3 regions of the Burkholderia sola genome follow, and region 1 is predicted to be linked to each of the others. Evidence: predicted binding sites of a transcription regulator. Region 1 holds the regulator's gene; each other region holds the start of a gene.
The links. The regulator LexA, encoded in region 1, represses DNA repair genes until DNA is damaged. The targets are predictions, from matches to a motif close to ACTGTATNNNNATACAGT.
Positions count from the first base shown of each region.

Region 2: a site for LexA is predicted at 4,341-4,358, ahead of imuA (translesion DNA synthesis-associated protein ImuA). Genes of this name have one in related genera too.
Region 3: a site for LexA is predicted at 4,615-4,632, ahead of KR541_RS17340 (DUF2471 family protein). Genes of this name have one in related genera too.

Region 1 covers NZ_FR989675.1:1,728,953-1,735,365, forward strand. The annotation lists gene KR541_RS08015 (ABC transporter permease) at 1-368, opposite strand, end outside; gene nodI (nodulation factor ABC transporter ATP-binding protein NodI) at 375-1,289, opposite strand; gene KR541_RS08025 (universal stress protein) at 1,621-2,118, shown strand; gene KR541_RS08030 (DUF2939 domain-containing protein) at 2,212-2,931, opposite strand; gene KR541_RS08035 (hypothetical protein) at 2,961-3,296, opposite strand; gene lexA (transcriptional repressor LexA) at 3,322-3,969, opposite strand; gene KR541_RS08045 (sulfate ABC transporter substrate-binding protein) at 4,234-5,271, shown strand; gene cysT (sulfate ABC transporter permease subunit CysT) at 5,407-6,306, shown strand; gene cysW (sulfate ABC transporter permease subunit CysW) at 6,303-6,413, shown strand, end outside.
Region 2 covers NZ_FR989675.1:3,185,867-3,192,279, forward strand. The annotation lists gene KR541_RS14705 (error-prone DNA polymerase) at 1-2,184, opposite strand, end outside; gene KR541_RS14710 (Y-family DNA polymerase) at 2,191-3,687, opposite strand; gene imuA (translesion DNA synthesis-associated protein ImuA) at 3,620-4,327, opposite strand; gene KR541_RS14720 (VF_A0006 family four-cysteine protein) at 4,536-4,844, shown strand; gene KR541_RS14725 (DUF1493 family protein) at 4,971-5,303, opposite strand; gene KR541_RS14730 (STM2901 family protein) at 5,297-5,752, opposite strand; gene KR541_RS14735 (MetQ/NlpA family ABC transporter substrate-binding protein) at 6,146-6,413, opposite strand, start outside.
Region 3 covers NZ_FR989676.1:185,007-191,419, reverse strand. The annotation lists gene KR541_RS17360 (aconitase X) at 1-308, shown strand, start outside; gene KR541_RS17355 (aconitase X swivel domain-containing protein) at 301-750, shown strand; gene KR541_RS17350 (AraC family transcriptional regulator) at 764-1,846, opposite strand; gene KR541_RS17345 (NADPH-dependent 2,4-dienoyl-CoA reductase) at 1,922-3,955, shown strand; gene KR541_RS17340 (DUF2471 family protein) at 4,151-4,555, opposite strand; gene KR541_RS17335 (LysR family transcriptional regulator) at 4,693-5,586, opposite strand; gene KR541_RS17330 (NAD(P)H-dependent oxidoreductase) at 5,673-6,413, shown strand, end outside.

The DNA of each region.
Region 1 (6,413 bases):
AGCGGCGTATGCATGATCGCTTCCCACGTGCGCTGCACGTGCATCCGCGAGAAACCCGAATACATCGATTCGAAGCTCGCGGACATCATCACGCTCGAGCCGACCGTGCCGGCCGCGAGGAACGCGATATACGACACGCCGTCGACATGGCCGAGCATCAGGCCGAGCCCGAAACCCAGCCCGAACAGATAGATCATCGGATCGGCGAGATTGCCGAACATCGACGCGAGCGCGAGCTTGCGCCACACGAGATAGTTGCGCCGCCAGACGGCGACCCAGTTGCTTGCGTTCGCCGGCATCGCGATCGCGAAGCGCGACGCGCGCGGCGGGGCCGATGGCGTGGTGGCGGAATAGTTGCGGACGTCCATGGTCGATCAGTCCTGCATCTCGCGGCCCGTGAGCCGCAGGAACACATCCTCCAGATTGGCCGGGCGATGCAGATAGCGCAACCCCGGGCGGCCCGTGAGTCGTGCGCTGACCGGTTCGGGGTCGGTCACGTAGCAGAACAGCGTCTCGCCGCTGATCTCGGTGTGCTTCGCGAATGCCGACAACTCGTCGCGCAGCGCGACCGGATCCGGCCCGTAGATCTCGATCACGTCGCAGCCGATCTCCGATTCGATCAGTGCATGCGGCGCACCTTCGGCGATCTTGCGGCCTTCCTCGATCACGCACAGCCGATCGCACAGGCGCTCGGCTTCTTCCATGAAATGGGTGGTGATCAGGATCGTCTTGCCGCGCGCGAGCAGCGAGCGCAGCCGCTCCCACATCAGGTGGCGCGCCTGCGGATCGAGGCCCGTCGTCGGCTCGTCGAGCACCAGCACGTCGGGATCGTTGACGAGCGCGCGGGCGAGCGTGAGGCGGCGTTTCATGCCGCCCGACAGTTCGCCGACTTTTGCATCGGCCTTGTTTTCCAGCTTCGCGAATTCGAGCAGCGGCGGCACGAGCGCGCGTGCGGCCTGCGCGGACATCCCGAAATAGCGGCTGAACACGAGCAGGTTTTCACGGACGGTGAAGTCGGGGTCGAGGTTGTCGAACTGCGGGACGACCCCGACTCGCCGCCGTGCATGTCGCGCACGCGATGGAACCGGTTCGCCGCACAGCGCGATCGTGCCTGCGTCGGGATGCGCGAGGCCGAGCAGCATCTTCAGCGTCGTGGTCTTGCCGGCGCCATTCGGCCCGAGCAGACCATAGCATTCGCCGGCCTTCACGTTGAAGGACAGGCCATTGACGACGAGCTTGTCGCCATAGCGCTTTTCGACGTTGCGGAAATCGATTGGTGCGACGGACATGGGCGTGTTGTCGTTGTAAGCGGGTGCGTTCCGCCGCCCGGCCCGCGGCCCGTGTGCGAACGGATCGCGCGAAGGCGTGTCACATGGGCATGGCCGAAGCATACGACGCCGGCGCGAGCTGGCCCGCCGGACGTGGAACGGGGCCATTCTAGTGCATCGCTGCATCGCTTGAGGGCATGCGCGCACGGTGCGAGGCAAGCACGCACCGATCGTGCACTGCATCATCGCGCACGCGCCGAGCGGGGCGAATCAGCGTTTTCCATCCCTTGCGTCCTGAATTGCGGCGCACCATGATGAATGCGTAGGCTCGTTGTCGCGATAGGGAGGCTTCATGGCTAGCTACAACAAGATTTTGCTGTGTTACGACGGCACGCTCGAAGGGCGCAAGGCGCTGCGTTACGGCGCCAATCTCGCAATGGACCTGAAGGCCGAAACGCACTTGCTGTCGGTCGTGGACATGCGTTCGAGCATCGCGCAAAGCGCGGGTTTGCTGACCGACGTCGCATGCGGCCGCTTCGAGGAAACCGCGCGCGAAATCCTGCAGGAAGGCGTGAACTGGCTGCGCGAGCGCGGCGTCCAGGCCGAAGGCCATTTCGCATTCGGTTATCCGATCGACGAAATCGCGAATCTCGCGTCGGAGCTGAAGGTCGACCTCGTCGTCGTCGGCCACCGGTGCCGCAGCGGATTGTCGAGATGGTGGATGGGGTCGGGCAATACGCAACTGCTCGATCGCGTGAACTGCAGCATTCTGGTCGCGTGCTCGTCGGCGGAAGAGCAGAAGGCCGAAATCGCGCGCGAACGTGAAGCGGCCACGGCGAGCAGCCAATGACCTAAAGGCTGGATGACCCTGACAGCCCGACCGGCGATGCGGGCCGGTCAGGCGTCGCGCTGCATTGGCAGCGCGCGCACCGAGCGCGGCCTGTTATGCGTGCAGGTCGATTCCGGACAATTTCCACGAGAACAGCCCGAAGCGGTGGAAGATCGCCGCATAGCGCGTGCCGTCGGCGCTGCGCTGATATGTGACGACGAATTCATCGATATTCCGGTAGCCCGCGCTGGTTTGCTGCTGGCGCGGCGCTTGCGTTGCTTCGCTCGGGCTGGCAGGTGCGGCGGGCGCAGGTGCCGGCGACGATGCGGCCGAAGCGGCCGCGTTGCCGCCCGGTACCGCAGCACTTGCCGGCGCCGGATTGACGGGCGGTGCGGCAGGCGGGTTGCCGGACGCATTGCCTGCTGGCGGCTGATTCGACCACTCGGGCGGGCGCTCGCCGGGATTGCCGCGCGGCGGCAATCCGCTCATCAACGCGGCGACGCCTTCCGGGGTCGCGTACGCATCGACCAGCGGGCCGATCAGCGCCGACCCGATCAGCGCGCCAATCACCGCTAACGGATTGTTCTTCTTCACGGCGTCGATCCGGCGCATCAACTCTTCCGTGACCTGCTGCTTCAGGCTGATGCGCAGCGACGGAAAATCGACATACTCGCTGATCGCCTGCGCATCGCGCGCATCGATCGCCGATTTCAGGCGACCGAGCGCGACATACGGTGACGCGTACGCATAGCCGAGCGCCGCAATGAGGGCGACGACCAGCGCGACGATCAGCAGCGGCTTGATTCGCCAAGCGCGGCGCGACGATTCAGTCACGTTGCCTCCGGTGCGGGAAGGTTCCGCAATCAGAGACCGCCCGGCGTGGCCGATCGTTCCTCCGCGATGCAGCGATCGATCATCCGGCACACGGCATCGATCGTGCCCACCATGATCAGGCGCGAGCGGCCGTGATAGACGCGCACCGGCGCGCGGCGCGCGGGTTCCGCATGATTCAGACCGGCGTTCAGCGACACCCGCGCGAACGCGGGGAGCGCTGACGGCAGCAGGGACGCCTGCCGTTCGACTGCGATTTCTTCTTGCACAGGCGCAGCCGCGGACAGCGGTGCGCAGGGCGTGCGGCCGCGCAGATGACGCAGGCGACCGAATTGACGGAAAGGCAGCAGGCGGGAAAGGCGTTCCATGATGTTCTCCTAGCGAGACGGAATGTCAGAGTTCGCCCGAGCGGATCAGCCCGACGGCGATGCCTTCCAGCGCGAAATCCGCGCTGCCGGCCTTGACGAAGATGTTTTCGTAATCCGGGTTCTCCGCGATCAGCTCGAGGCCGCCAGGCCGGCGCATCAGGCGCTTGACCGTGACGTCGTCGCCCAGACGCGCGACGATGATCTGGCCGTCCTTCGCTTCCGTGCGCTTCTGCACGGCGAGGAGGTCGCCGTCGAGAATGCCGGCGTCGCGCATCGACAGGCCGCGCACCTTCAGCAGATAGTCGGGCTTGCTGGTGAACAGCGCGGGATCGCACGCGTAGTGCTGCGAGATGTGCTCCTGCGCGAGGATCGGGCTACCGGCCGCGACGCGGCCGACGAGCGGCAGCGACAGTTGCATCAGGCCGGCGTGCGGCAGCGTGAACTGATGTGGGGCGTCGTCGAGGCCGAGCAGCCGGATGCCGCGCGACGCGCCGGCCGCCAGCTCGATCACGCCCTTGCGCGCCAGCGCGCGCAGGTGCTCCTCGGCGGCATTCGGCGAACTGAAGCCCAGCTCGGCCGCGATCTCGGCACGGGTGGGCGGGAATCCGGAGCGCTCGATCGCGCGACGGATCAAGTCGAACACTTGCTGCTGACGGGCGGTGAGTTTGGTCATGGCTGAACTGTATGGATAGACAGTGAGCTGTATTTTTATACAGTACTTGGGGAATTTCAAGTGTTACTTGAGGTTCGACGCGATCGCGCCGGTTCCGGCGTGATTTCGCGACGTCCTGACGCCGGTTTGTCCGCCGCAACCGTCCATCCCGTCTGCGTTAGCACTTTTGAGTATTAAAAAATAAGGAACGATTATTTTTAATCATGTAACCCGTTCGATAGACTGGCCCGACATCGCAATACCGACAACACTGGAGAACCAAGGATGGCGAAGCGCAATACGGGGCTGGTGGGCGGAGTGGGTCGCCTGATCGCAACACTCGCGCTGGGCGCGGCGGCGGCGCTGGGCGTCGCGACGCATGCGCAGGCCGATACGACCTTCCTGAACGTGTCGTACGACCCGACGCGCGAGCTGTATCAGGATTTCAACCAGGCGTTCGGCAAGGAGTGGAAGGCGAAGACGGGCGAAACGGTCAACTTCAAGCAGTCGCACGGCGGTTCGGGCGCGCAGGCGCGCTCGGTGCTCGACGGGCTGCAGGCCGACGTCGTCACGCTGGCGCTCGCGTACGACATCGACGCGCTCGCGAACAAGGGGCTGGTGAACAAGGATTGGCAGAAGCGCCTGCCCGACAACGCGTCGCCGTACACGTCGACGATCGTGTTCCTCGTGCGCAAGGGCAATCCGAAGGGGATCAAGGACTGGGACGACCTGACCAAGCCGGGCATCTCGATCGTCACGCCGAACCCGAAGACCTCGGGCGGCGCGCGCTGGAACTACCTGGCCGCATGGGCGTACGCCCAGCACAAGCCGGGCGGCAACGAGCAGACCGCGAAGGAATTCGTCTCGAAGCTCTACAAGAACGCAGGCGTGCTCGATTCGGGCGCGCGGGGCGCGACGACGAGCTTCGTGCAGCGCGGGATCGGCGACGTGCTGATCGCATGGGAAAACGAGGCATTCCTGTCGGTCAAGGAATTCGGCACCGACAAGTTCGAGATCGTCGTGCCGTCGGTGAGCATCCTGGCCGAGCCGCCCGTCGCGGTGGTCGACAAGGTGGTCGACAAGAAGGGCACGCGCAAGCTGGCCGAGGCATACCTGAATTTTCTGTACAGCCCGCAAGGCCAGGAAATCGCGGCGCGCAACTACTACCGGCCGCGTTCGAAGAACGTACCGGCGGAGCTGACCAAGCAGTTCCCGAAGCTGAAGCTGTACACGGTCGACGACACGTTCGGCGGCTGGACCAATGCGCAGAAGACGCATTTCGCGGACGGCGGCGTGTTCGATTCGATCTACAAGCCGCAGTAACGCACGCAGTCACACCATAACGACAAGCGGCGCGCCACGACAGCGCGCCGCGTCCCCGACGGCTCGCCGGCGCGATTCACTGCGCCGGCGTTTGCGTCGGACCCGTGAGCAGCATCGACCCAGCAAGAGCATCCGATGACGACGTACACCTTTCGCAAGCCGAGCGCGCTGCCCGGTTTCGGCGTGACACTCGGCATCACGGTGGCCTATTTGAGCCTCGTGGTGCTGATTCCGCTCGCCGCCACGTTCCTGAAGACCGCAACGCTGTCGTGGGACCAGTTCGTCACCGCCGTCACGTCGCCGCGCGTGCTCGCGTCGTACCGGCTGACGTTCTCGGCCGCGCTCGGCGGCGCGCTGATCAACGCCGTGTTCGGCTTCCTCGTCGCATGGGTGCTGGTGCGCTACACGTTCCCGTTCAAGCGCCTCGTCGACGCGGTCGTCGACCTGCCGTTCGCGCTGCCGACGTCGGTGGCCGGCATCTCGCTCGCGGCCGTCTACGCGACCAACGGCTGGGTCGGCCAGTATCTGGCGCCGCTCGGCATCAAGATCGCGTTCACGCCGGCCGGCGTGCTGGTCGCGCTGACCTTCATCGGGCTGCCGTTCGTCGTGCGCACCGTGCAGCCGGTGCTCGAGGATTTCGAGCGCGAGCAGGAAGAAGCCGCCGCGTGCCTCGGCGCGTCGCGCTGGCTGACGTTCCGCCGCGTCGTGCTGCCGGCCGTGCTGCCGGCGCTGCTCACCGGTTTCGCGCTGTCGTTCGCGCGCGCGCTCGGCGAATACGGGTCGGTGATCTTCATCGCCGGCAACGTGCCGATGAAATCCGAGATCACGTCGCTGCTGATCATCACGAAGCTCGAGCAGTACGACTACGCGGGCGCGACCGCGCTGGCGGTCGTGATGCTGGTCGTGTCGTTCCTGATGCTGCTGCTGATCAACACGCTGCAGTGGTATCTCCAGCGTCGTACGAGCAAGGGGGCGAGCGGCCCGGCGCCCGCCACCGTCACCGCTGCTGCTGCCGCCGCAGGAGGCCAGCAATGAGCCAGGAGGCCACCGTCGTGCTGAAAACCCCGTCGCCGGCCGCGCGTGCCGCGAAGCGGCTCGACCCGGTCAGCGAGTCGCGCGTCGTGCGCTGGCTGCTCACCGGC
Region 2 (6,413 bases), 1.5 Mb from region 1:
GATGATCTTGTCCTGATATTTCTCGAGATTGCCCTTGCGCTTCCATGCGGCCATCGCGCGACGCAAGTCGTCCGCTTCGCCAGGCGTAAAACCTGCGGCGACGATCGCGATCTGCATCACCTGTTCCTGGAAGATCGGCACACCCAGCGTGCGAATGAGCACTTCCTTGAGCGCGTCGCTCGGATACGTGACCTCACCCTCCTCTTCGCCGGCCACGATCCTGCGCCGCTGCAAATACGGATGCACCGCGCCGCCCTGAATCGGGCCGGGCCGCACGATCGACACCTGGACCACGAGATCGTAATAGTGGCGCGGCCGCAGCCGCGGCAGCATCGACATCTGCGCACGCGATTCGATCTGGAACACACCGACGGTATCGGCGCGGCAGATCATGTCGTAGGTTGCTTTGTCATCCTGCGGAATGTGTTTCAGCGTAAACGGTTCGCCGTCCGGCTCCGGCGGCCCGCGCCACGCGGTGCGCAGGTCGAACGCGCGATGCAGCGCCGACAGCATGCCGAGCGCGAGCACGTCGACCTTCATCAGCCCGAGCGCCTCGAGATCGTCCTTGTCCCACTGGATCACGCGCCGCCCGTCCATCGCCGCGTTCTCGACCGGCACGAGCCGCGTGAGCTTGCCGCGGCTGATCACGAAGCCGCCCGAATGCTGCGACAGGTGACGCGGGAAGTTGAGCAAGCGCCCCGCCAGTTCGGCCCATGTGCGAATCAGCGGCGTTTCGGGATCGAGCCCGGTCGACGCGAATTGCTGCAGCAGATCGCGGCTGCCGTCGAACCAGCGATGCCCCTTCGCGACCCGATCGACCAGCATCGGGTCGACGCCGAGCGCCTTGCCGGTTTCGCGCAGCACGCCGCGCGGACGATACGTCGAAACGGCGGCCGCGAGCGCGGCGCGGTCGTGCCCGTATTTTTTGTAGATGTGCTGGATCACTTCTTCCCGGCGCTGATGCTCGAAATCGACGTCGATGTCGGGCGGCTCGCCGCGTTCCGCGCTGATGAAGCGCTCGAACAGCATCGTGCTTTGCTCGGGATTCACTTCGGTGATGCCGAGGCAATAGCAGACCACCGAATTCGCGGCTGAGCCGCGGCCCTGGCACAGGATGTTCTGGCTGCGCGCGTATTTTACGATGTCGTAGACGGTCAGGAAGAACGGCTCGTATTTCAGCCGGGCGATCAGATCGAGTTCGTACCGGATCTGCTGCTCTACTTTTTCCGGGATGCCGTTCGGATAACGCCCGGCCGCTCCCGCGAAGGTTTCCTGTTCCAGATAGCGCGTCGGCGTGAGCCCCTTCGGCACGATCTCGTCGGGATACTCGTAGCGCAGCTTGCCGAGATCGACGTCGCATGCATCGAGAATCGCGCACGTCTCCGCCATCTCGTTCGGCGAAAACAGTTCTGCGATTCGCTTCCGCCAACGCAGATGCTGCTCCGCATTCGGCGCGAGCGCATAGCCGCATTCAGAAACCGGCATCCCGACGCGAATCGCCGTCATCACGTCCTGCAGCGGTTTGCAGGAGCGTTTATGCATCGTCACGTCGCCAAGCGCGACGATGCGCACGCCGCGCCGTTTGCCGGCCTCGCGAATCTCGTCGCGCTGCGCACCATCCAGCGCACGCTGCAACTGCACGAGCCCGAGCCGCGCACGCTCGCCGAAGGTCGCGCGGAACCATGCGACCTGCGCATCGAGCACGGCCGCCCGCACCGGATACGTCGGCACGAGAATCGCGAAGCAGTCGGGCATGCCGCGCAGATGGGCGAATTTCTCAGGCGGCCTCGACAACATTCGCGACGTCAGCCGGTAAGTTCCCTTCGGCGACTCCATCCGCCGCCACGAAATCAACTCGGACAGGTTGCCGTACCCTTCGCGGTTCTGCGCGAGCAACACGAGCCCGAACGCACCGGGGCCCGGATCCTGGCCGGGCGCGACTTCATCCGGCGTGACGTCGAAATACGAACCGATGACAAGCGGCAGCCCTTTCGCCTTCGCGGCGACATGCATGCGCGGCGCGCCGGCGAGCGAGCATTCGTCGGTGATCGCGATCCCGCGATAGCCGAGTTCCGCCGCACGCTCGACCAGTTCGTCCGCATGCGACGCGCCATGCAGGAACGAAAAGTTCGAGCGGCAGAACAACTCCGCGTAATCGGGCAGCAAACTGAATTCCGCAGCCATCTCCGCTCACCCGAACAAACCGTGCAGGAACCAGCGCGGGGCAGCCTGACTGCTCGTCCGCTCCATGAATACCCAGTAGCACGCGCCCTCTTCGTCCTGCGCGACGTGGTAATCGCGTGCGATCAACTGTCCGTCGAACCACCCGGCCTCGATCCGCTCGGCCGACGACATCATCCGGAGTGGCGTATGAAATACCGGCCGCTCGCCGCGCATCAGAAGCGGCAGCGGTTCGGCGAGCAGCCACGCGGGACGCGGCGGCGCGGCGGGCGGACCGGCAACAGGCTTGCCCGCTTGCGCATCGAGCGGCAACCAGCGGTTCGCGACCTCGGGACGATGATCGGCGACAGGCGCCGCGCGCAATACGTTGTCCGTGCCGAGCCGCGCGACCAGCAGCTCGAGCAACCGCTCGCGGGTTTCCCGCGTACCGCCCGGCTCGGGAAAAAGATCGTCGGCCGGCGGCGCGACCGGTTCGACGCGCGTGGCCTTCAGCCGCACCGCGATCACCGCGGCCGGCAGCTCGACGCGCGCGAGCCGCTCACCGAGCAGCCGCATGAAATGCGCTTCGTCGCGCACGGGCGCCGCGAACGCGAGTTCGAGCGGGGTCGGCGGCACGGCCTGGCGGCCGCGCTCGTGCTCGAGCTCGAACGTCATCGCGGCCAGCGACAGTTGCCGCGCGGCCAGCCAGCCGCACAGCTGCACGACGAGCCGCCGTGCGGCGAACAGCACGGCTTCCGCGTAGTCGACGCGCTCCGGCAATTCGAGCCGCACGTCGAACACGGGCGGCACCGCCATCCACGCGAGCGGCTCGACCGCTTCGCCGTACGCCCGATCGAGCGCGGCCAGCAGCGCGGGACCGCAACGCCGCTGCAGCCCCGCGCGCGGCAGGCGGCGCAGATCGGCAAGCGTGCGACAGCCGAGGCCGTCGAACCAGCCCGCATACGGACGCGCGTCGGGCAGCAGCACGCAGGGCAGCCGGTCGAGCGTGCGGACGAGCGACGCGTGACGCGCGACGCGGCGCCGCATGCGCGAGCGCGCCGACGTGCGCGCGAGCAGCCACGCGCCGCGCCCGGTCGGCGCGGCGGACAGGCGCGCCGCATAGCCGAGCGCCGCGAGCGTCGCGCGCACCTGGCGGCACAGCGACGGCAGCCCGCCGAACAGGCGCAGGCTCGGGCCGACGTCGACGATCAGCGTGGCTTCGTCGTCGAGCGCGACGCACGGCGAGAAGCGCAGCAGCGCGAGCGCGACCGCGCGCAGCGCATCGGCTTCGCGGGCGGGATCGCGTTCGACGAGCTGCGTCGCGGGCGCGAGCGTCAGCACGCCGCCGCGCTTCATGCCCGCGCGCACGCCCTGTCGGCGCGCGGCCGCATCGGCGATCAGCACGACACCCTGCTCGAGCACCGCGCAGCCTGCGTCGCCGGCCTCGCCGGCCGCTGCGTCAGACGGCGGCGGGGCGCACACGTCGAGCGGCAGGCGCGGCAGATGGATGCCGAGCAAGACGCGCATAGCGGCTCTCCACGATGGGCGACGGCAAATCGAGCACGAGCGGCTCGCTGCGCGCGGGCCCGCGACGCTTGACGATGTCGAGCGACACGCCGCCCGGCACCGGATGCAGCGCGACGCGCAGCACGGCCGGCGACGGCTGCCGCGCGGCCGACAGCGGGCGCAGCATCACGAACAGCGTGTCGCCGGTGCGCGCGGCCGCGAGATGCAGGCGCCGCAGCGCATCGGGCCGCGCGTCCTGCCAGAGCAGCAGCGCGCCGCAACAGCCGGTCTTGAGCGCCTGCTCGGCGGCCCACAGCGCATCGGTGCGGCTACCGGCGCGCAACCACAGCAGCGCGTCGGCCGGCACGCCGAGGCTGGCGAGCGCGGTGGCATGCGGCGACTGCGGCGGCGCGACGAGCGCGAGCGGCCGCCGCGCGCTGACGGCGCGGGCGAGCGCGGGTGCGAGCAGCCGCATCTCGCCGCAGCCCGGCTGCGCGGCCAGCAGTTCGACGAGGCCGCCGACCGGCCAGCCGCCGCCCGGCAGCTCGGCCGACAGCGGCGCGAAGCCGGTCTCGATCGTGCGCGGACCGCCGCGCGCGAGCTGCGAGCCGCGCCACAGCGACGGATGAAGGGACTCGGGAGAAATGGAGGATGCGAGCATGATGCCACCCACAACTGTATGGATATACAGTATATGGCAATGCGTCCGCGCCGCACAGCAGCGGTGTAAAACCGGTTTTCGTCGGAAGAAATCGGGGAGAAGCCGGCGCGCCCGTCATGCCACGGCGCGCCGGCCCGCAACGCGTCAGCCGCGTCGACCACTTTACGTTATGCTGTCCGCCGACCCGACCCACACCATCGGAGGGGACTTGAAACGAACGATTCGTGCGATCGCATGGGTGGCCGTCGCGCTGGCGCTGCCGGGAGCAGCCTTCGCGCTGACCGACGGCAGCGCGCAATACGACGACTGCATGCTCAATGCGCTGCGCGAGAGCCGCAATGGCGCCGCCGCGCAGCTGATCCAGCGCTCATGCGATGCGCTGTACCGCAACAACGCGATGCTGCTGCCGCGCGAACGGCGCTTTCACGAGTGCGTGGTGCAGTCGCTGCCGGGCGTGCGCGACAACTATGCGATCCAGCAGATCATGTCGATCTGCTCGCGGCGTGGGGAGATGTGAGCGCGCGCTGAACGCCACGCTGTCGGCCCTCCTTTACGCGCACCGATATGAAAAAGGGGCTGCGCGATGTTTGCAGCAACGCCGGACAGCGCCCCCCGTCAGGTCGTAGACAAACTCGGTGAGCGGTCAGTCGTAGAGCCAGCGCCCCGCTTTTGCCGATGCGATCAGCATTCGAACATTCAGATCCGGAACACGATGGATCACTTTTTTCTTAAACGGATTGATCAAGTCAAGAAACGAAGAATCGTCTTCCGGATAATATTTTTTAATATCGAACCCACTTATATCAACATTAAATTTCGCCGAATACTCCCGCATCAGATCCTCGACCTCACAATCATCAAAACGCAAGTCCAGATCCAAATCGGTACTTTCCGTTATCTCATCGGCCATGAATGATATAGAGAATCCGGACTTTTTCCTTACAAACTCAATCACCCTTTTTTCAAGATCTACCATAACCTATCCCCCTCCCTTGCAACTCTATTGTAGTGAGCCACCGTCTTGCCGGCAATAATAGAAATATCCCTTGCAAGAATCACCCAACCAAGCACGGGGATCGTTCTTCCTACGAAGGTTCCGATGTTTCTAACCAGCCTGATTTTCAAATTTCGCACCGGTCCGCCTACCAGTGTTGGCAATTTCCAACCAAACGGGAATTGAGCCTTTTGAAAAACCCTTCTTGAGTATTTGCTTGCAAGCGAAGTCCCCTGTATCGCGTCGATCGGCTTTGCCCTGGTCGGCAAATTACTTCTACCCAGCAAGATCATACCAACCGACACGGCATCATCGACGCCCAACTGATTCATCGTTTCGTCAACCATGATCCAGAAGAACAATTCTCCCGCAGTCAGATTGACCATCCCATAGTAATGGTAAGCCGCACTCAATTTCTCGACAGCACTCATTCAGCGTCCTCGTTCGTAATTTTTAAAAATGTTTTTTAGTCTAACGAAGACGTACGGTTACCGTGCCGACAAGCCCGGCCGATCTGTTGACCGATCGCACCGCAACGACGGTGGAATCTCACGCGGAATAAATCGTCATTCTGCTCGACGCGAGCAATGACGGGCGCAACGGGACGCCGGAGAGAGAAAGTGCATAGCGATTCCGAATTCGAGCGGTCTCGCACATGTTTCATACCAACGTGTCGAACCGTTACCAAACGGCTTTATCCATGAACGTCAATGCAATTGCGGCGTGTAATCTTCACGCTACTCCTGCATCTCGAAAGCATTCCGCTCGCACACGAAAAAAAGGCCTGCACACGTGCAGGCCTTCGTTCGATCAACCGATCGCGCTCAGAACGACGCGACCATCGAGCCCTTGAACTGCTTCTTGATGAATTCCTTCACTTCCGTCGACTGGTACGCCTTCACCAGCTTCTTCACCCACGGCTGATCCTTGTCCTTCGCACGCACGGCGATCAGGTTCGCGTACGGGCTCGTCAGCGCTTCGAGCGCGATCGCGTCCTTGGTCGGCTGCAGGTTCGCGGCCAGCGCGTAGTTCGTGTTGATCACGGCCGCGTCGACGTCCGACAGCACGCGCGGCAGTTGCGCGGCGTCGAGT
Region 3 (6,413 bases), on a different replicon from region 1:
ACACGTTGCTCGACGCGTTCGACGGCAAGCCGGCCTGCGATTTCTACGTGAACACGAGCCGCTTCATTCTGTGGGAGCTGGAGCAAGTCGGCCTCGCGGAGAAATTCGCCGCGCGCGGCGTGCAGATCGTCGTCGATACCTGCACGTACATCACGCCGGTGATGAAGCGGTTGTCGGGGCTGGTGATGACCAACTCGGGGAAATGGGCGTCGTATGCGCCCGCGAACATCGGCGTGACGGTCGCGTACGGCAGCATGCGCGAATGCGTGCGGTCCGCGTACGAAGGCAAGGTGCGATTCGATGACTGAAGCGACGGACACATTCTTGACGGGCGACACGCTCGTGCCGGGCAGCGCGTGTGCGCGGCCTTTCGTGCTCGAGAAGCCGCTCAGCTTCTGGGGCGGCTACGACTCGGGCGCGGGCAGGATCGTCGATCGCGGGCATCCGCAGGCCGGCGCGAGCCTCGCCGGCAAGGTGATGGTGATGCCGCACGCGAAGGGATCGAGTTCGAGCAGCAGCGTGCTCGCGGAAGCGGTGCGCAACGGCACCGGGCCGGTCGGGATCGTGCTGAAGGAGCGCGACCTGATCATCTCGATCGGCGCGATCGTGGCAGCGGAGCTGTATGCGATCGCGGTGCCGGTGGTGTGCGTGAGCGATGACGTGTACGACGCGATCGTCGCCGCAACGGGTGACGTGCGGATTGACGCGGGCGAGGGGGACGGCGGCGCGCGGGTTTATATCGGGCGCTGATACGTCGCGCACGTCATTCGCGTCCCGCCCCCGCAGCCGCTTCCCGAAACGCGCTCGGCGTCTGCCCGGCCCAGCGCCGGAACGCGCGCGTGAAATTCGCCGGGTCGGTGAATTGCAGCCGCTCGGCGATCGTTTTCAGGTCGAGATCCGACGCGGCGAGCAACTGCTTCGCATCACGAAACCGCGCTTCGTCGAGCAATTGCCGATAGCTCGACCCGGCTTCCTCCAGCCGGCGCCGCAGCGTGCGCGTCGACACGAGCAGCGCATCGGCGAGCGTATCCGGCCCCGGATAATCGCCGGCGGCGCGCGCCAGTTCCGCGCGAACGCGCTCGACCAGATCGCCTTCCTCCTGCCGCACCTGCGCGTATTCGCGTTCCACCTGCACGAGCGCTTGCCGGTGCGCGACTTCATCGGCGAGCGGCAGCGGCCAGTCGAGCACGTCGGGCGCAATCCACAGCGCATTGGCCGCGCAGCCGAATGCCACCGGCGGCAACTGGTCGCGATAGCGCGCGAAATACGCGGGCTCCGGCCACGCGAATTGCAGCCTGATCGGCGGTGACGTGCGCCCGGACCATTGCGAGATGTTCTGCGCGAGCCCCGTCAGCACGAATTCGAACATCACGTGATGCTGCAGCACGGGGTTTGCCTGCACGCCGTGCAGTTCGAGCGTCGCGCCACGCTCGTCTTCCGCATAGGTCAGCCGGTACTGGCGATTGCGCATCCGGAAGTAGCGCTGCGTGACGAACAGCGCGTCGCGGATGTCCCGCGCGGTCAGCGTCGCGTAGCCGAGAAAGCCGTGCACGGTCGGTTTCAGCAGCAGCCCGAACGCGAGCCCGATGCCCGGATCGCCGCCGATTTCGATCGCGTTGAGCACGAGCCGCCCCCATTGCGACGGCGCGACGCGCGCGTCCGGTTCGGCCAGCACCGCGTCGCGCAGGCCGGTGCCGGCGCGCACGGCGGCGAGATCGACGCCGCGAGCGGCCAGCGCCTGCAGCAGCAGGCGCGTATAGGCGACCGGAATCGTTGGCCGGCGCAGCCCGAGGCGATCCTTGCGAGACGGGGAAGTCATGTCGATTTGGCCGGAAATGACAAGCATTATGGCTGTTTGCCCCCTCACGTTCAAGGCGGCGCACGCCTACGATGGCAGGCATCGCTTCTTGCCCGAATCATCATGACGACACCCTTTCCCCATCTGCTCACACCGCTCGATCTCGGTTTCACGACGCTGAAGAATCGCGTGCTGATGGGCTCGATGCACACCGGCCTCGAGGACAGCCGCAAGACGCTGCCGCGCCTCGCCGAATATTTCGCCGAGCGAGCGCGCGGCGGGGTCGGCCTGATCGTGACGGGCGGCTTCGCGCCGAACGTGGCCGGCTGGACCAAGCCGTTCGGCGGCACGCTGATGACGTCGGCCGCCGCGCGCCGACATCGCGAGATCACGGGCGCCGTGCATGCGGAGGACGGCAAGATCGCGCTGCAGATCCTGCATACGGGCCGGTACGGTTACCACCCGTTCGCGGTCGCGCCGTCGAAGATCAAGTCGCCGATTTCGCCGTTCGCGCCGCATGAGCTGAGCGCGCGCGGCGTGGAGCGACAGATCCGTGCGTTCGTGCGCTGCGCGACGCTCGCCCGCGAAGCCGGTTACGACGGCGTAGAGATCATGGGCTCCGAGGGCTACCTGATCAACCAGTTCATCTCGATGCATACCAACAAGCGCAGCGACCAGTGGGGCGGGTCGTACGAGAACCGCATCCGCTTGCCGATCGAGATCATCGAGCGCACGCGCGAAGCGGTCGGCCGCGACTTCATCCTGATCTACCGGCTGTCGATGCTCGACCTGATTCCGGACGGCAGCGACTGGAGCGAAACCGTGCAGCTCGCGAAGGCGGTCGAGCGCGCGGGCGCGACGATCATCAACACGGGGATCGGCTGGCACGAGGCGCGCGTGCCGACGATCGCGACGTCGGTGCCGCGCGGCGCGTTCGCGTGGGTGACGAAGAAGATGAAGGGCGAGGTCGGCATCCCGCTCGTGACGACCAACCGGATCAACCGGCCCGAAGTGGCCGAGCAGATTCTCGCGGACGGTTGCGCGGACATGGTGTCGATGGCGCGCCCGCTGCTCGCGGATGCCGAGTTCGTCGTCAAGGCCGCGCAGGGGCGGGCCGACGAGATCAACACCTGCATCGGCTGCAACCAGGCGTGCCTCGATCACGCGTTCAAGAACAAGATTGCGTCGTGCCTGCTGAATCCGCGCGCGTGCCACGAGACGGAGCTGAAATACACGCCCGCACCGCAGCCGAAGCGGATCGCGGTGGTCGGCGCGGGGCCGGCCGGCCTCGCGTGCTCGACCGTGCTCGCGCAGCGCGGCCATCAGGTCGACCTGTTCGACGGCGCCGCGGAAATCGGCGGCCAGTTCAACATGGCGAAGCGGATTCCGGGCAAGGAGGAGTTTCACGAAGCGTTGAGCTACTTCGGCCGGCAGGTCGAGTTGACCGGCGTGAAGCTGCACCTGAACCGTCGCGCCGACGCGAGCGACCTGATCGCGGGCGGCTACGACGAGATCGTGCTCGCAACCGGCGTCGCGCCGCGCGACCCGAAGATTCCGGGGCAGGACGGGCCGAACGTGCTCAGCTATATCGACGTGCTCGCGGGCAAACAGCCGGTCGGGCGGCGGGTCGCGGTGGTGGGTGCGGGCGGGATCGGCTTCGATGTCGCCGAGTATCTGGTGCAGGACGGTGAATCGCCGGCACTCGATCTGGACGAATGGAAGGTCGAGTGGGGCGTGACCGACCCTGCCGCGACGCGCGGCGGCGTGACGCGTGCGCAGGTGTCGGCGCCGGCGCGGGAAGTGACGCTGTTGCAGCGCAAGGCCGCGCCGCTCGGCAAGGGGCTCGGCAAGACGACCGGCTGGATTCACCGTGCGACGCTGAAGATGAAGCAGGTGAAGATGATCGGCGGCGTGAACTACGAGCGGATCGACGCGCGCGGGCTGCATGTGTCGTACGGCGAGCAGCGCACCGATCACGAACTGATCGAAGTCGATACGATCGTGCTCTGCACGGGGCAGGAGCCGCAGCGCGCGTTGCTCGCGCCGCTGCAGGCGGCCGGTCGCTCGGTGCACCTGATCGGCGGCGCGGAACTGGCCGCCGAACTCGACGCGAAGCGCGCGATCGATCAGGGGGCGCGGCTCGCGGCGCGGTTGTAACCGGCGGGCGCTGCGATGGTCGTTCGGACGGTCGTCGCGTCGCGATGATCGGCTGAAGCGACGGTTCGCGGCTTGCCGCAGGATGCGCCGATTCGCGGCGCAAAATCATAACGAGCCACAGGGCCGACCGCGCCACCACCCAACGTGGCGGCGCGAGCCCCGCAGGCCGTGCCCGCGGCGATCGGCCAGCGAGCGTCAGGCTGCCTCGGCCCGTTCTTCCTCTTCCGCTTCGAGCATCGCCTTGACGATCAGGTAGACGGCCGGCAGGTCGTCGTCGTCGCGGCGCCAGTCGACCGGGTCCTCGACGTCCGCGGCGACCAGCCGGCTGTCGCGCAGCCGGATGAACGCGTCGACGACGGTCGGATCGTTGCGGTTCAGGAACCCGGGATTCGAGAACGCCAGCTCTTCGACGTTCAGCAGCGCCTGCCAGCTCATCGTGCGGACTGCCGCCGGATGCGTGCGGCGTCGCAGGCCGAGCGCTCGCTGCGCGGGGCCGCCGACGACACGCTGCAGATCGACGACCGCACGCTGCGCTGCGCGCTCGAAGTGGACGGGATTGAAGCCGGGTTGCTCGGGATCGAATGCGGATGACTGGAACATGGTCGCCTCACTAAAGACCGTCTCGGGATGACGGAATTCGGGTCAAATGACGCAGAAACACTGTAAATATATACAGTGATTGGTGGACTTTCAAGCCCCCGATGACAGTAAATGTCAGCCGCGTCGCGACCGGCGTGTCAGACCGCCGCCGCGATCGTCTCCCGCAGCCACCGATGCGCGGGATCGCGATGCACGCGCTCGTGCCACAGCATCGACATTTCATAGCCGGGCACCTCGACCGGCGCATCCACCACGCGCAGCGCGGGCACGTCGCGCACCAGCCGCTCGGGCAGCATCGCGACGAGATCGGTGCTCGCGACGGCCGACATCACGAACAGGAAGTGCGGCACCGACAGCACGACGCGCCGTGTGGCCCCCATCTTCGCGAGTACTTCGTCCGTCACGCCGAAGAAGCCGCCGCCGTCGGGCGACACGATCACGTGCTCGAGCGTGCCGAATTGCGCGAGCGTGGGGCGCCGCTTCAGCTTCGGGTGGTCGGCGCGGCCGATCAGCACGTAACGCTCGACGAACAGCGGCAAGCGCCGCATGCTGGGCGGCGACGCTTCGGTCATGTGGAAGGCCAGGTCGATGCCATTTCGTTCGGTATCCTGCTCGATACGCGGCGGCACGAGCTCGAGGACGGCCAGCCGCGTGCCGGGTGCGGTCGAACGCAGCGTGCGCAGCGCGGGCAGCACGATCGTCGATTCGCCGTAGTCGGTCGCGGCCACGCGCCACGTGTTCGTCGCGGTCGCGGGATCGAACGGCGTGGCCGGAATCACGGCGCGCTCGACGGCCTCGAGCGCTTCGCGCAACGGCTCGCGCAGCGCTTCCGCGCGCGCGGTCGGCCGCATCCCGCGCGGCCCCGGCAGCAGCAGCGGATCGCCGAATACGTCGCGCAGTTTCTGCAACTGCACGCTGACCGACGGCTGCGACATGTTCAGCTTCTCGGCCGCGCGTGTGACGTTGTGCTCGGCGAGCAGCACGTCCAGCGTGACGAGCAGGTTCAGATCGAGCCTTCTGAGATTATTCATGGCTATAGCTGGAATATCAGGAATTCATTTCAAATATACCGTCGAAGGCGGCATCCTGCAGTCATTCAATCCACGGAGTGACGAACATGAATGTGCTGATCGTGTATGCCCATCCGGAACCGCGTTCGCTGAACGGCGCGCTGCGCGACTTCGCGGTCGCGCATCTCGAAGCGGCCGGCCATGCGGTGCAGGTGAGCGACCTGTATGCGATGAACTGGAAGGCGGTGCTGGATGAGAACGACGTGACCGATCGCGCGCCCGACGATCGCTTCGATCCGGCGCTCGATTCGAAGCGCGCGTTCGAGGCGGGCACGCAGCGCGACGACATCGCGCGCGAACAGGACAAGCTGAAGTGGGCCGATGCGGTGATCCTGCAGTTTCCGCTGTGGTGGTTCTCGATGCCGGCGATCATGAAGGGCTGGTTCGAGCGCGTGTATGCATACGGCTTTGCGTACGGTGTCGGCGAGCATTCCGATACGCACTGGGGCGACCGCTACGGCGAAGGGATGTTGGTCGGCAAGCGGGCGATGATCGTCGTCACGACGGGCGGGTGGGAGCCGCACTACAGCTCGCGCGGCATCAACGGGCCGATCGACGACTTGCTGTTCCCGATCCAGCACGGGGTGCTGTATTACCCGGGGTTCGACGTGCTGCCGCCGTTCGTGATCTACCGGACGGGCAAGATGAACGCCGCGCGCTTCGACAAAACGTGTACGGCACTCGGCCAGCGTCTCGACGATCTGTGGACCACGCCGCCGATTCCGTTCCGCCAGCAGAACGCGGGCGATTACGAGATTCCGGCGCTGACGCTGAAGGAAGAAGTCGCG